3 regions of the Thermoanaerobacter sp. RKWS2 genome follow, and region 3 is predicted to be linked to each of the others. Evidence: riboswitches for the same ligand, from Rfam matches in the RefSeq annotation. Region 3 holds a riboswitch; each other region holds the start of a gene.
What was found. Region 3 has a riboswitch for S-adenosylmethionine ahead of OEI98_RS10400 (methylenetetrahydrofolate reductase). Riboswitches for the same ligand answer to the same signal wherever they lie in the genome.
Positions count from the first base shown of each region.

Region 1: it holds a riboswitch for S-adenosylmethionine, as region 3 does, so the genes downstream of both, metK (methionine adenosyltransferase) here and OEI98_RS10400 (methylenetetrahydrofolate reductase) in region 3, are expected to answer to the same signal.
Region 2: it holds a riboswitch for S-adenosylmethionine, as region 3 does, so the genes downstream of both, OEI98_RS08635 (methionine ABC transporter ATP-binding protein) here and OEI98_RS10400 (methylenetetrahydrofolate reductase) in region 3, are expected to answer to the same signal.

Region 1 covers NZ_CP110888.1:535,508-540,007, forward strand. Annotated here, with positions in the region: gene OEI98_RS02655 (phosphodiester glycosidase family protein) at 1-587, opposite strand, end outside; tRNA gene OEI98_RS02660 (tRNA-Pro) at 928-1,003, shown strand; tRNA gene OEI98_RS02665 (tRNA-Val) at 1,008-1,083, shown strand; tRNA gene OEI98_RS02670 (tRNA-Tyr) at 1,106-1,191, shown strand; gene OEI98_RS02675 (rubrerythrin family protein) at 1,329-1,832, shown strand; SAM riboswitch class I at 2,233-2,337, shown strand; gene metK (methionine adenosyltransferase) at 2,396-3,583, shown strand; partial or broken gene OEI98_RS02685 (ATP-dependent RecD-like DNA helicase) at 3,781-4,500, shown strand, end outside.
Region 2 covers NZ_CP110888.1:1,620,742-1,625,241, forward strand. Annotated here, with positions in the region: partial or broken gene OEI98_RS15080 (Rqc2 family fibronectin-binding protein) at 1-311, shown strand, start outside; gene OEI98_RS15315 (NFACT RNA binding domain-containing protein) at 342-680, shown strand; gene thpR (RNA 2',3'-cyclic phosphodiesterase) at 705-1,253, opposite strand; gene OEI98_RS08630 (GNAT family N-acetyltransferase) at 1,269-1,838, opposite strand; SAM riboswitch class I at 2,123-2,245, shown strand; gene OEI98_RS08635 (methionine ABC transporter ATP-binding protein) at 2,315-3,349, shown strand; gene OEI98_RS08640 (methionine ABC transporter permease) at 3,342-3,995, shown strand; gene OEI98_RS08645 (MetQ/NlpA family ABC transporter substrate-binding protein) at 4,023-4,500, shown strand, end outside.
Region 3 covers NZ_CP110888.1:1,952,241-1,956,740, reverse strand. Annotated here, with positions in the region: gene glgP (alpha-glucan family phosphorylase) at 1-1,292, opposite strand, end outside; SAM riboswitch class I at 1,792-1,896, shown strand; gene OEI98_RS10400 (methylenetetrahydrofolate reductase) at 1,960-2,871, shown strand; gene OEI98_RS10395 (homocysteine S-methyltransferase family protein) at 2,885-4,500, shown strand, end outside.

The DNA.
Region 1 (4,500 bases), 1.4 Mb from region 3:
TTTGCTCCCGGAGATGTTGTAAACCAATCCCTTGTGTACATTACTAAATACTCAAAAGTATTGCTTATTTTATTTATTGCGGCAAGAGGAAGTTTCGTGCCGTTTGGAAGAGTAACGGACATACTTTTTGACCAATATTCTATAGAGGGAACTCCATTTGCGTCAATGGAGAAAGTGGCCAGTTTACTCTCATTTGAAGGGTCTGTTATTAACTTTCCATCTTTTACTGTTGCTCCTATTACGAATCCTGTTTTTGTATCGAAGAAATCGCCGTTCACAGCAGCCACAGCACCATAAGAATTTGCCATTTCACGCACTGGCATTCTATCCTTTATGCCAGTAGGATTGAAAATTACTGATACATCAGTATATTTATCAGTTAAGTCCACTTTTAACACGTTAATGTTTATCCATCCTTCAGTCGTAAAATAGGTTATATTTTTATGTACTACTCCTTTACTTAAATTTTGTGCAAATTCTTTTGCCTCAAGGATTGTATATGTATCGGCCTTTACATTTTGCATTGGAAAAGCTAAAAATAGTAGAAGAGAGCTGATGCATAAAGATAAGATTTTTTTAATTCTCAATTATATCCCTCCAGTTGGTTTTTATTGTGTTTTTACAGGTTAATTGTACCATTGCATTATTACAGGTGTATTACAAAAACATAAATATTTGGTTAATATATTATTATTTGCTGAGTAGATAAAGTTAAAACATTAAGCTTATCCTAAGGATAGAGTTAGTTTGAAGAAAAAATTCAAAAAATTCTTTGCTTCTATTTTAAATCAATTGATTTAAAATATGACGTATTCTTAAAAAATTTAAAGATTACAAGCGATAAATCAATAAAACGGCCATTTTTAAGCTTCTATGCCTATTGTGAAATTTCATTTTTTCTATTATAATTTATTTCGTCACTGATGTCGGGATGTGGCGCAGTTGGTAGCGCACGTGCTTTGGGAGCATGGGGTCGGGGGTTCAAGTCCCTCCATCCCGACCATTGTGGTCGTATAGCTCAGCTGGGAGAGCACCTGCCTTACAAGCAGGGGGTCATAGGTTCGAGTCCTATTGCGACCACCATTTTCAAAAAATTAAATATTGTGGAGGGATACCCAAGTGGCCAAAGGGGGCAGACTGTAAATCTGTTGGCTGTCGCCTTCGATGGTTCGAATCCATCTCCCTCCACCATTGAAAAAAAGACCGAGAGGTCTTTTTTTATTTTTCTCCTTCAAATATCTTGACATGGTAAAAAAGTGTAGTATAATATTATTTGAAAGAGAAAATAATTATTTATTAATAAAAATTTGATTAAGGAGGAATCTTTTATGAGAGAAATGACGAGACACAATCTTAGTGAAGCCTATGCAGGAGAGAGCCAAGCTCACATGAGATATCAAATTTTTGCTGATGTAGCTGAAAAAGAAGGCAAACCTAATATTGCAAGACTTTTCAGGGCTATTTCCTATGCTGAATTGGTACATGCCACAAATCATTATAAAACTCTTGGAGAAGTTGGAAATACAGTAGAAAATCTTGAAAAAGCTATAGAAGGGGAAACCTTTGAAGTAGAAGAGATGTATCCTGCTTATAATGCTGTTGCAGAACTTCAAGAGGAATCTGGAGCTAAAAAAAGCATACATTATGCTATTGAGGCTGAAAAAATACATGCAAAATTGTACACTGAAGCAAAAGAAGCAGCATTAAAAGGAGAAGATATAAAGATATCAAAAGTTTACATATGTCCTGTTTGCGGATATACCTCTGTTGATGTATTGCCAGAAAAATGTCCTGTATGTGGAGTTCCTGGAGAAAAATTTGTAGCATTTTAAATATAATTTTTTAAAGAAAAGAGCATGTTTTAGCATGCTCTCAGACTGTAGACAAACTTTCGTAAAGGAGATATTTTGCATAAGGAGCGACTTGTTACAAAGCGGTAACAAAACTTAGCAAGACCGAGGGTGGAGGCAGGGCCAAAGCCATGGATGGCGAAGGCGGGCACCTGAGGCAAGGAGGCCGATTGTGCCCGGTACCCTGCCGGAGCCCGAAGGTCGAGCTTTAGTTTTGTCGCTTTGGAACATCGGAGCGACGATGCAAAATATCTCCTTTGAATATTTTTTAACTTTGTCAACAAACTGAGAGCATGTTTTAGCATGCTCTTTTTTGATGCAAAAATATTTGACATAGTAGATAAAGTGTGCTATAGTAGACATCAGAAAATTTAATAACATGCTCTTATCAAGAGAGGTGGAGGGAAAGAGCCCGATGAAACCCAGCAACCTGTCCTATCGGACAAGGTGCTAATTCTCTCAGAAGCATGCTTCTGAAAGATGAGGGTATGGGCCTCTTCTTTTGGAAGGGGTTTTATTTTGTTTTTAAGGAGGAATAGAAAAAAATGCGTAGACTGTTTACATCTGAATCAGTCACTGAGGGGCATCCTGATAAAATTTGTGATCAGATTTCTGACGCAATATTAGATGAAATTTTGAAAAAAGATCCCTATGCCAGAGTTGCTTGTGAGACTGCTGTAACTACCGGTTTGGTTTTAGTAATGGGTGAAATTACTACAGATTGTTATGTAGACATACCGAAAGTTGTAAGGAAAGTAGTAGAAGAAATTGGCTATACTAGAGCAAAATTCGGCTTTGACGCTGATACTTGTGCGGTTATCACTTCTATTGATGAGCAATCACCGGATATTGCCCTCGGTGTGGACAAGGCATTAGAAGCTAAAAGAGGAGAACTTTCAGATTCGGAAATTGAGGCTATTGGCGCTGGAGACCAGGGTTTAATGTTTGGTTTTGCTTGCGATGAAACAGAAGAATTAATGCCTATGCCTATAATGCTAGCTCACAAGCTTGCAAGAAGACTGGCGGAAGTTAGAAAGAACGGGACATTAAGCTATTTAAGACCAGATGGTAAAACACAAGTAACAGTAGAGTATGAAGATGACAGGCCTGTGAGGGTAGATTCTGTTGTAGTATCAGCTCAACATGCACCTGAGATTGATCACGATACTATTGAAAGAGATATTATTGAACATGTAATAAAACCCATAATTCCCGAAAATATGATAGATAATAAGACTAAAATTTTTGTAAATCCCACAGGAAGGTTTGTAATTGGTGGACCTCAAGGTGATAGCGGACTTACAGGAAGAAAAATTATTGTAGACACCTATGGCGGATATGCAAGGCACGGGGGCGGAGCTTTTTCTGGTAAAGACCCTACAAAAGTTGATAGATCCGCAAGTTATGCTGCAAGATATGTGGCAAAAAATATTGTGGCAGCAGGACTTGCTAAGAAGTGTGAAGTGCAATTAGCTTATGCGATAGGTGTTGCTACACCTCTTGAAATAGGTATTGATACTTTTGGCACAGGTAAAATATCAGATGAAAAGATTTCGGAAATTGTAAAACAAGTTTTTGATTTAAGACCTGCAGCTATAATTAGGGATTTAGATTTAAGAAGACCTATTTATAGACAAGTTGCAGCTTATGGCCACTTTGGAAGACACGACTTAGACCTCCCATGGGAGAAAACAGACAAAGTAGATATATTAAAAAAGTTGGCAGGAATATAAATTTGAAAGCCCGGGTAAACCCGGGCTTATGGCATTTTTTATATATCTTTTTTAATGCCATAGAATTTATGTTTTGTAAACGCTTCGCTACCTTAATTATACCACAAAAATTGAAAAAAGAAATGAATTGGCTTTAATTTGCTTTAAATATAAGGTAAAATTAAATAAAGAAAAGAATTAAAACAGGAGAATCGGCTATGATTGACATAGAGGGTGTAGTTGAAGAAATAATTTTTAGAAATGAACAAAATGGTTATACGGTTTTAGAATTAAGTACCCAAGGTTTAGTAGTCACTGCTGTAGGTTATATGCCTTATGTAAACATTGGGGAAAGAATTAAAATTGAAGGAGAATGGGTAGAACATCCTGATTATGGTGAGCAAATTAGGGTTTTAAATTATGAAACCTTGGCTCCCACCACTTTAGAAGGAATAGAAAAGTTTTTATCTTCTGGCTTAATTCCTGGAATAGGTCCTATTACAGCAAGAAAAATTGTAAAAAAGTTTGGCGTTGATTCTTTAAATATAATTGAAACTGCACCAGAAAGATTAAAAGAAATAAAAGGTCTAAGCGATGAGAAGATAAAAAGAATTTGTGAAGCTTATGAAATGCAAAAGGGCATAAAAGAAGTGATGGTATTTTTGCAGGGGTACGGTATTTCCACTGCAATGGCTATAAAGATTTATAAAGAATACGGAAACAACGCGATTGAAATTATTAAGCAAAACCCTTACAGATTGGCTGACGATATATTTGGAATAGGATTTAAAACTGCAGACAAAATAGCAGAGAACCTAGGAGTTGACCCTCATTCTCTATATCGCATATCTTCTGGTACTCGATATGTTTTGATGCAGTATGCGGCAAATGGTCACACCTATGTGCCGAAAGAATTGTTAAAAAAGAAGCAGCAAGTT
Region 2 (4,500 bases), 330 kb from region 3:
CAAATATGCACCTTCTAAAAAAAGGAATGGAAAGCTTCAAAACCATGAACTATTACACTGGCGAAGAAATTGAAATACCCATTGACAAAAAATATTCCCCTTCAGAAAATGCCCAAAGATACTTTAAAAAATACAGCAAGTTAAAAAATGCCAATAAAATAATAGAAAAACAAATATCCGATACTCTTGAGGAAATAACTTATTTAGAAGGTCAACTAGTGAACTTGGAAAATTGTACATTACCATCAGAAATAGAGGAAATAAAAAATGAACTGTCTGAACAAGGGTATATACATAAGCAGCAAAAGAAAAAAATATCACGGCAAACTCTTTCTCAACCATTGCATGTAGTATCTTCAGACGGTTTCGACATATATATAGGGAAAAACAACACTCAAAACGATTATCTAACGTTAAAATTCGCAAATCCTAACGATATATGGCTTCACACAAAAGACATACCAGGGTCCCACGTCATAATAAAGACAAATAACAAATCTGTGCCTGAAACAACTCTTATTGAAGCTGCAAAATTAGCCGCCAAATATAGCAAAGCGAAAAATTCTTCAAATGTACCTGTTGATTATACCTTAAAAAAATACGTAAAAAAACCTTCTGGCGCAAAACCAGGTTTTGTAATATATACAAACCAAAAGACCCTTTATGTAAATCCAGAGTAAGATGCTTTTTAGGCATCTTACTTCTTATTTTAAAGGCACACTAAATATAGGAATATATTTTCTTCTATTTTCTTGTATAACGCTCTCATACAAAAAAATTGTATCTACTAAAATAGCCTCTTTCTCTTGTTTTTCAAAAAGATTATTTACTTCTTCTATGTCAATGCTTAAACGTATGTCTCTGGCAATAGTAATGTGGGAAGTAAATTTTCTTTCATCTTTTGCAAATCCTATTTTATATAATTCTTTATCTATATTGTGATGCAATTTATTTAGAAATTCACTTTCTTCTGTTCCTATCCACAAAACTCTCATCTCCTTATCACCTTTAAAAAATCCTACTTCTGAAAGTCGTATGTAAAAAGGGCTGATGCCTTTTACTGCAACTTTTGCCGCTTCTTCTATTTTAGAAATAGCCTCTACTTCTATTTCTCCTAAGAATTTTAATGTGATGTGGAAATTATCTTTATAAGTCCATCTCCCTTTTACAGTATAATTTTTCAATGTTTCCTGAAATCTCACTATCTGCTCTATAGCTTTTTCGCCTATATCAATTCCAATAAAAGCTCTCATAATTATCCTCCTTGTTCACTTATTATTGTTATTATTTTCCTGGTAATAATTGTTTCTATTAATAAACTCCTCTTTTAAAATTCCCATTACATATTCATTTATGTACTTACCGTGCTTATATACTACTTCTCTCAATAGCCCTTCTTTTTTAAAACCACATTTTTCATAACTCTTTATTGCCCTTTCATTAAAATCATAAACCCTTAACTCTACTCGATGTAAATTTAATTCATTAAAAATAAAATCCAGTAGTAAATTTAAAGCTTCCGTACCATAGCCTTTATTTCTGTGTTTTTCTTCCCCAATCATTATTGCAATCTCACAGTTTCTATTTTTCCAGTCGACATTATTATATGAAACATTTCCTATATATTCACCTGTGCTCCTAAGTATTATAGCGAATTCTCCATTTTCTTTTGGATCTTTTTTTGTTTTCCACCTTTCTGCAACAGTTTCTACTGTAACAGGATATGGTATACCCGGCATCGTTAAATTTCTACTATCATCACTATTCCGAAACTCTACAAATTTTTCAAAATATTTGCTCTCAAATGGAACAAGTTCAATTCTATTACTTTTTAACATGACCAAAACCCTCCAAAGAAATTTTTAATTTATTATAGCACAAAAATCAGAAGAAAAGTGATCCTTTTTAAAAAGTTCAGTGTGCTTTTCACTAAGTTTATTTAACATTTCATAGGCTTGCATAACTGGTGTTAGTATATTATTGTAGACACTTTTGGATTAATTATTGCGATAACAATGACATTTTCGCTGGCTATTGACAAATTGCTTTTTAGCCTATTGACAAAAGTTTATGTTGATGTTATTATCTAATTAAATTGCTGAAGTGAATAATAAAATAAAAACTCTTATCGAGAGCAGGTGGAGGGACTGGCCCGATGAAACCCGGCAACCGGTGGCCGAAAGTTTTAAACATGCGGCTGCACGGTGCTAATTCCTGCAGAACGTTGAGTTCTGGCAGATAAGAGGATTTAAAAACCTCTTCGTACTGTCAGAAGAGGATTTTTTATTTTTATTTTGGGAAAGGAGGCTTTTCTTTGATCTATATTAGAAATCTTACAAAAGTTTATCATTCAGCTTCAGGAAATGTTAGGGCTTTGGAAGACGTCAACCTCAACATAGAAAAAGGCGATATTTTTGGAATTATAGGTCTGAGCGGTGCTGGAAAGAGTACTCTCCTGCGCTGCATAAATATGCTCGAAAAGCCAACTTCCGGTTCAATTGAGATAGATGGTGTTGAAATGACTCGGCTTTCTCCCTCTGAATTAAAAGAAATGCGAAAAAAAATAGGCATGATATTCCAGCATTTTAATCTGTTATCATCCAGAACTGTCAGAGGCAATGTGGCTTTTCCTTTGGAGATTGCCGGGCTGGACAAAAGGACAATCGATAAAAAAGTAGAAAATCTTTTAGAGCTCGTGGGGCTTTCCGACAAGGCCGACAACTATCCTTCTCAGCTTTCAGGCGGTCAAAAACAGCGGGTAGGCATAGCACGAGCCCTGGCTAATGATCCGAAAGTTCTTCTTTGTGACGAACCTACTTCAGCGCTGGATCCAGAAACAACTCTTTCTATTTTAAATCTTTTAAAAGATATAAATAGGGAGCTGGGAATCACCATAGTTCTCATAACTCATGAAATGAATGTCATTAAACAAATTTGCAATAAAGTAGCAGTTATTGAAAAAAGTCGTGTGGTAGAACAGGGACCTCTTATTGAAGTATTTAAAAAACCTCAAACAGAAACCGCACGAAATTTTTTAAAATCTGTAACTTTATCAGAAATACCTAAGGAATTAAAAGATAGGATTGAAAACTTGTCCCACGAACACTTGGAAGGCAAAATTATTAAAATTGCCTTTTTCGGCGAAATTACAACAGAACCTGTCATATCAAGCATTATAAGAAAATTTGATGTTGACACCAATATTCTCTATGGAAACATTGACCACATCCAGGGTATGCCCTACGGTACTCTTATAGTTGAGCTAAGAGGCAAAAACGGTGAAACAGACGCTGCTTTAAAATATCTAAAAGATTTGGGACTCGACGTGGAGGTGATTGAAAATGTCTGAAACTATAAACTTATTGCTGGTCGGAACGTGGCAAACTATATACATGGTAGTGGTATCAACGCTCATAGCAACAATTTTTGGTGTACCACTTGGTGTGCTGTTAATGGTAACTGACAAAGATCAGATACTGCATAACGAACCTTTAAACAAAATACTAGGTACTATTGTAAATATTTTCCGTTCTGTACCCTTTGTAATACTTTTAATTGTACTTATACCTTTCACCCGGTTGCTTGTAGGAAAAGCTATAGGAACCACTGCTGCTATTGTTCCACTTTCTGTAGCAGCTATCCCTTTTATGGGAAGGCTTACCGAAACAGCATTGAGAGAGGTAGACCGCGGTGTCATTGAAGCAGCCCAGTCTATGGGAGCTTCGCCTTTTCAAATTATAACTAAGGTGTTAATCCCTGAGGCTCTACCTTCCATAGCAGCAGGGGTTACTATAACTACTATAAATTTAGTAGGATATTCTGCAATGGCAGGTGTTATAGGAGGTGGTGGGCTAGGAGATTTAGCAGTAAGATATGGATATCAGCGATTTATGCTCGACATTATGCTTTATACCGTAGCAATTTTGGTAGCTATGGTACAACTAATTCAATTTCTAGGAGATATATTAGTAAAACATCTGTCAAGGAACCGGTAAATTATATTTAAAAAGGAGGAAATTAAAGTGAAAAAAATTTTAACCGTAGTTTTACTATTTAGTCTTATAACACTTTTTATCTCAGGATGTGGAGCAAAACAAACATCCCAATCCCAAACACAGGACACATCAAAGATAACCATCAAAGTAGGAGCTACTCCAGTGCCCCACGCCCAAATTTTAAACGTCGTAAAACCTATACTTGCGAAAGAGGGAATTAATTTAGAAATTGTAGAGTTTACAGATTATGTGCAACCTAATCTAAAACTTGCTGAAAAAGAATTAGATGCTAATTACTTTCAGCATATTCCTTATCTTGAAGACTTTTCAAAGGAACATAATCTCAATTTAACATACATTGCTAAAGTTCATATCGAACCTATGGGAATATACTCACAAAAAATTAAAAATCTCAGTGAATTAAAAGAAGGTGCTACTATTGCCATACCAAATGATGCTACCAATGGCGGAAGAGCTTTGCTACTGCTGCAATCAGCTGGAATAA
Region 3 (4,500 bases):
GGTCTTCTTGGATTGTTTAACCACACATCAGTGCCTCGAGTAAGCATTTTTCCTATTGTCATATCGTAATCTTCTAAGAATACTACGCTTTCAGGATATTTCTTTGTCATCTCTATTAATTTTGCGACAATTTTTTTACCCACGTCATCTAATGGATGACCTTTTCCTGAAAACACCATTTGAATTTTTTTAGACCTTAGATAATCACCTATGACTTCGTCATTTGTAAATATAAGGTCGCTTCTTTTGTAAGGAGCAGCTCTCCTTGAAAAACCTATCAAAAGCTTGTCAGCGTCTAATTTAACTCCTGTCCTTTGATATACAAAATCAATTAATTCTTGTTTTAAAATATTATGAGTTTCTAAAAGTCCTTCACCTTTGTTGTAGGCTTCTATTATCCTTTTATCTACCCAAGTGTTTCTGTCAATTCCGTTTGTTATTGAAATTATAGGAGCCTTGTTGTCAACATGTTGCCACATTTTGTTTGCAGTTTGACCGTGAAGTTTTGAGACACCGTTTGCAATACGAGAAAGTCTCAAACCTGCGACTGTCATATTAAAAGGAACACCACCAATTTGAGCCATTTGCTCAATTGAAAGGCCATTGTTTGCACCCATGTACATGAGAAGTTCTAAATCGTGAGATTCGTTTCCTTCTTTAACAGGGGTATGGGTTGTAAATACTACTTCTTCCCTTGTGGCTTTCCACGCCTCTTCAAAACTCATATTTTGATTTTCCATTTTCTCTCTTATAAGCTCAATGGCTGCTAATACTGCATGCCCTTCGTTAAAATGATAAACATCAACATCAATTCCCAAAGCTCTTAAAGCTCTTACTCCGCCAATGCCTAATACTATTTCCTGTGCAACTCTTTCTTCACCAAACCATCCATAAAGTTGACCTGTTATCCATCTGTCCCCATTTTCTGGTATATCTGTGTCAAGCAAATACAGAGGAGCATTGTCAAAGTTGTCTATCAACCATACTTTGCAATACACATTTCTATTTCTTATTTTTACTTTTACCTTTACTCCAGTGTCCTTTAAAAAGTCGTACTTACGTGTGTAATTGCGATAGGCATCATAGGGGTATCCGTCTTCACCGATATGTTGTTCTGTATAACCTTGTTTCCACAGTATGCCTATTCCTACTAAAGGCATACCTAACTCTTTTGCAGCTTTTAGATGGTCTCCTGCTAAAATGCCTAAGCCACCTGCATATAGTTTGAAATCTGACTGTAAGCCATATTCCATGCAGAAATAGGCTACTCTTGGTAATTTTTCATTACCCATATTAAACCTCCTCATTTTCCAAGTGTTAAGTATATTATAATATTAAAAAAATCATTATGCAAGTGTTTGCACAAGTATTAAAAATAAAAACAGTGTTATTGCTCGATAATTTTTATATCTATGTACGGGCCACTCAGTGAATGCTAATACTAAAAGCATTATAAAATTCACAATAGGTATAAACATCAAAAGACCATATGCTCCTCCATAACCAGTTTTATCAAAAATTTTCCACCAGATTAAACCGTAAAGTATAATTGATCCAATAGAAAGGATACCAAAAATAAGAGATGAGAACATTCAAAACATTCCTTTCTCGAAAATTTATATTCTTTACAATTATAGTATAGCAAATAACATAAAAAATTTACAGATTTATTTTAAAAAAGTTAAAAGCCTGCAAAATCTTTAGAGAGGGACAAAAAAATTTCTATTGACATAGGAGTTAATCCATAGTATCATATAGCTTAAATAGTTTAACAATTTAATACTTTAAAATCTCTTATCGAGAGTGGTGGAGGGACTGGCCCGATGAAACCCGGCAACCGGCATTTTATATGCGTCTTGGTGCCAATTCCAGCAGCGTTTCGCTGAAAGATGAGAGAGTTTTGGTGTCTCTTCTTTTGGCGAAGAGACTTTTTTATTTTTAAAAATGGAGGCGATGTAGATGTTGAAAAATGAAAATTTGTGTACTAAACTTAAGAAAAGGAAGTTTGTTGTGACAGCAGAAATTTCTACGCCAAAAGGGGTAGATATAACGAAAACTATTGAAGAAGCGAGAAAATTAAAAGGCATTGTAGATGCCTTAAATATAACGGACTGTCCTATGGCGAATATGCGGATGAGTCCTATAGCAGTCGCTCACCTTTTACAAGACCACTTAAACATTGAAGCTATTTTTCATTTGACCTGTAGAGACAGAAATCTGATAGGCCTTCAGTCAGAGCTCTTAGGAGCTTATGCGTTAGGTGTGAGAAACATACTAGCCTTGACAGGAGATGAACCTTCCCGTGGAGATACTCCTCAGGCTAAAGGGGTATATGATGTAGATTCTGTTGGGCTTTTAAAGATTATCAGTGCTTTTAATAGAGGTTATGATTACAATGGAAATAAATTAGATTCCCCAACAGAATTTTGCGCCGGTACGACTGCAAATCCAAATGATTTAAGGGATGAAGCACTAGAGAAGCTTAAAGTTAAGATAGAGGCAGGGGCAGAATTTATTCAAACACAACCGGTTTATGATGAGGAAATTTTATTTAAGTTTATTGAAAAGATTAAAAATTTCAATGTACCACTTTTGATAGGCATATTACCTCTTAAAAGCTATAAAATGGCAGTCAATTTAAATGAAAAAGTGCCAGGTATAGATATTCCAGAAAAAGTTTTAGAAAGGCTAAAGGATGGAGGAAGAGAAGAGGGAATAAACATAGCTGTAGAGTTTATAAAGCGGATACGCAGTGAAGTTGCAGGAATTCACATTATGCCTTTAGGGAGTACAAATGTTGTGTTAGAAATAATTTCAAGAGTCGATGATTTAGTCTGTGATTTTGCAGAAAATAACGTACAGATGAATTAAATGGAGGTTAAAAATGTTAGACATTTTTAAAGAACTTTCAAATAGAGTGATTGTTTTTGATGGAGCAATGGGGACACAACTTCAAGAGAGGGGTTTAAAAACTGGAGAGTGTCCCGAATATATGAATATAACCCATCCAGAAGTAGTATTTGATATCCACAGGTCCTATATAGAAGCAGGAGCGGATGTGATTGAGACAAATACCTTTGGCGCTAACAGGATAAAATTAGCAAAATATGGACTGGAAAATGAGGTTTTCAATATTGTCACTCAGGCTGTCAAAATTGCCAAAGAAGCTTCCAAAGATAAACCTGTGGCACTTTCTATAGGACCTATTGGAGAACTTTTGACCCCTTATGGAGACATGACTTTTGACGAAGCTTATGATGTTTTTAAAGAAGTAGTTATAGCTGCAGAAAGAGCGGGAGCAGATATTGTTTTAATTGAAACAATGTCAGATATGCTGGAGGCAAAAGCTGCCATTCTTGCTGCTAAAGAGAATTCAAACATGAAAGTTATATGTACAATGACTTTTCAAGAAGATGGAAGGACTCTCATGGGGTCAGACCCTATAACTGTAGTAGTTAGTTTACAAGGGTTAGGATTAGATGCCATTGGCGTTAACTGCTCGACAGGCCCCGATAAAATGGTAAGTGTAGTGGAAAAAATGTCTCAAGTTTCTCGCATACCTATTATTGCACAACCTAATGCAGGTATGCCTGTCATTCGCGACGGCAAAACAGTTTACGACTTAAAACCAGAAGAATTTGCTAGTTTCTTTCCTTTACTTGTTGAAAAAGGCGCTTCTATAGTGGGAGGGTGCTGCGGTACTACTCCTCACTATATAAAACTTGTTAAAAAAGCTGTAAAAGATTTAAAGCCAAAAGTCAAAGTCAACAAATTTACAGCTGTAGCTTCCAATACAAAAACAGTTTTCATAGGTGAAAATTATCTTTTAAGGGTTATAGGGGAACGTATAAATCCTACTGGAAAAAAGAAGTTAAGTGAGGCTTTTTTGGCGGGAAATGTGAGTTTAGCAGTAGAGGAAGCTATAAAACAGCAAAAATGCGGAGCGGAAATATTGGATGTAAATGTGGGAGTTCCTGGGGTAAACGAAGAAGAATTACTTCCTAAAGTAGTTTCTGAAATACAAAATGTGGTAGACATTCCTCTTCAAATAGATAGCACTAATATTAAAGCTGTAGAAAAAGCTATAAGAATTTTAAGAGGTAGACCCATAATCAACTCTGTAAGTGCAAAAGAGGAAAGTTTAAAAGAAGTGCTTCCTATTGTCAAAAAATACGGAGCTTGTGTTGTAGGACTTACTGTAGGAGATAAAGGGCTTCCCAAAGATAGGCATGAAAGAATTGAAAATGCGAAAAAAATTATAAAAAAAGCGGAAGAGTATGGCATACCTAAAGAGGACATATTGATAGATTGTATTGTGCTGACGGTTTCTTCTGAGCAGGAGGCCGCAATTGAGACTTTAGAAGCGATAAAATTGGCTAAAGAAGAGTTAGGAGCAAATACTGTTGTGGGACTTAGCAATGTTTCCTTTGGTTTACCTGAAAGAAGGTTGATAAACTCTACTTTTTTAGCAATGGCAGCATCTTATGGGCTTACTACTGC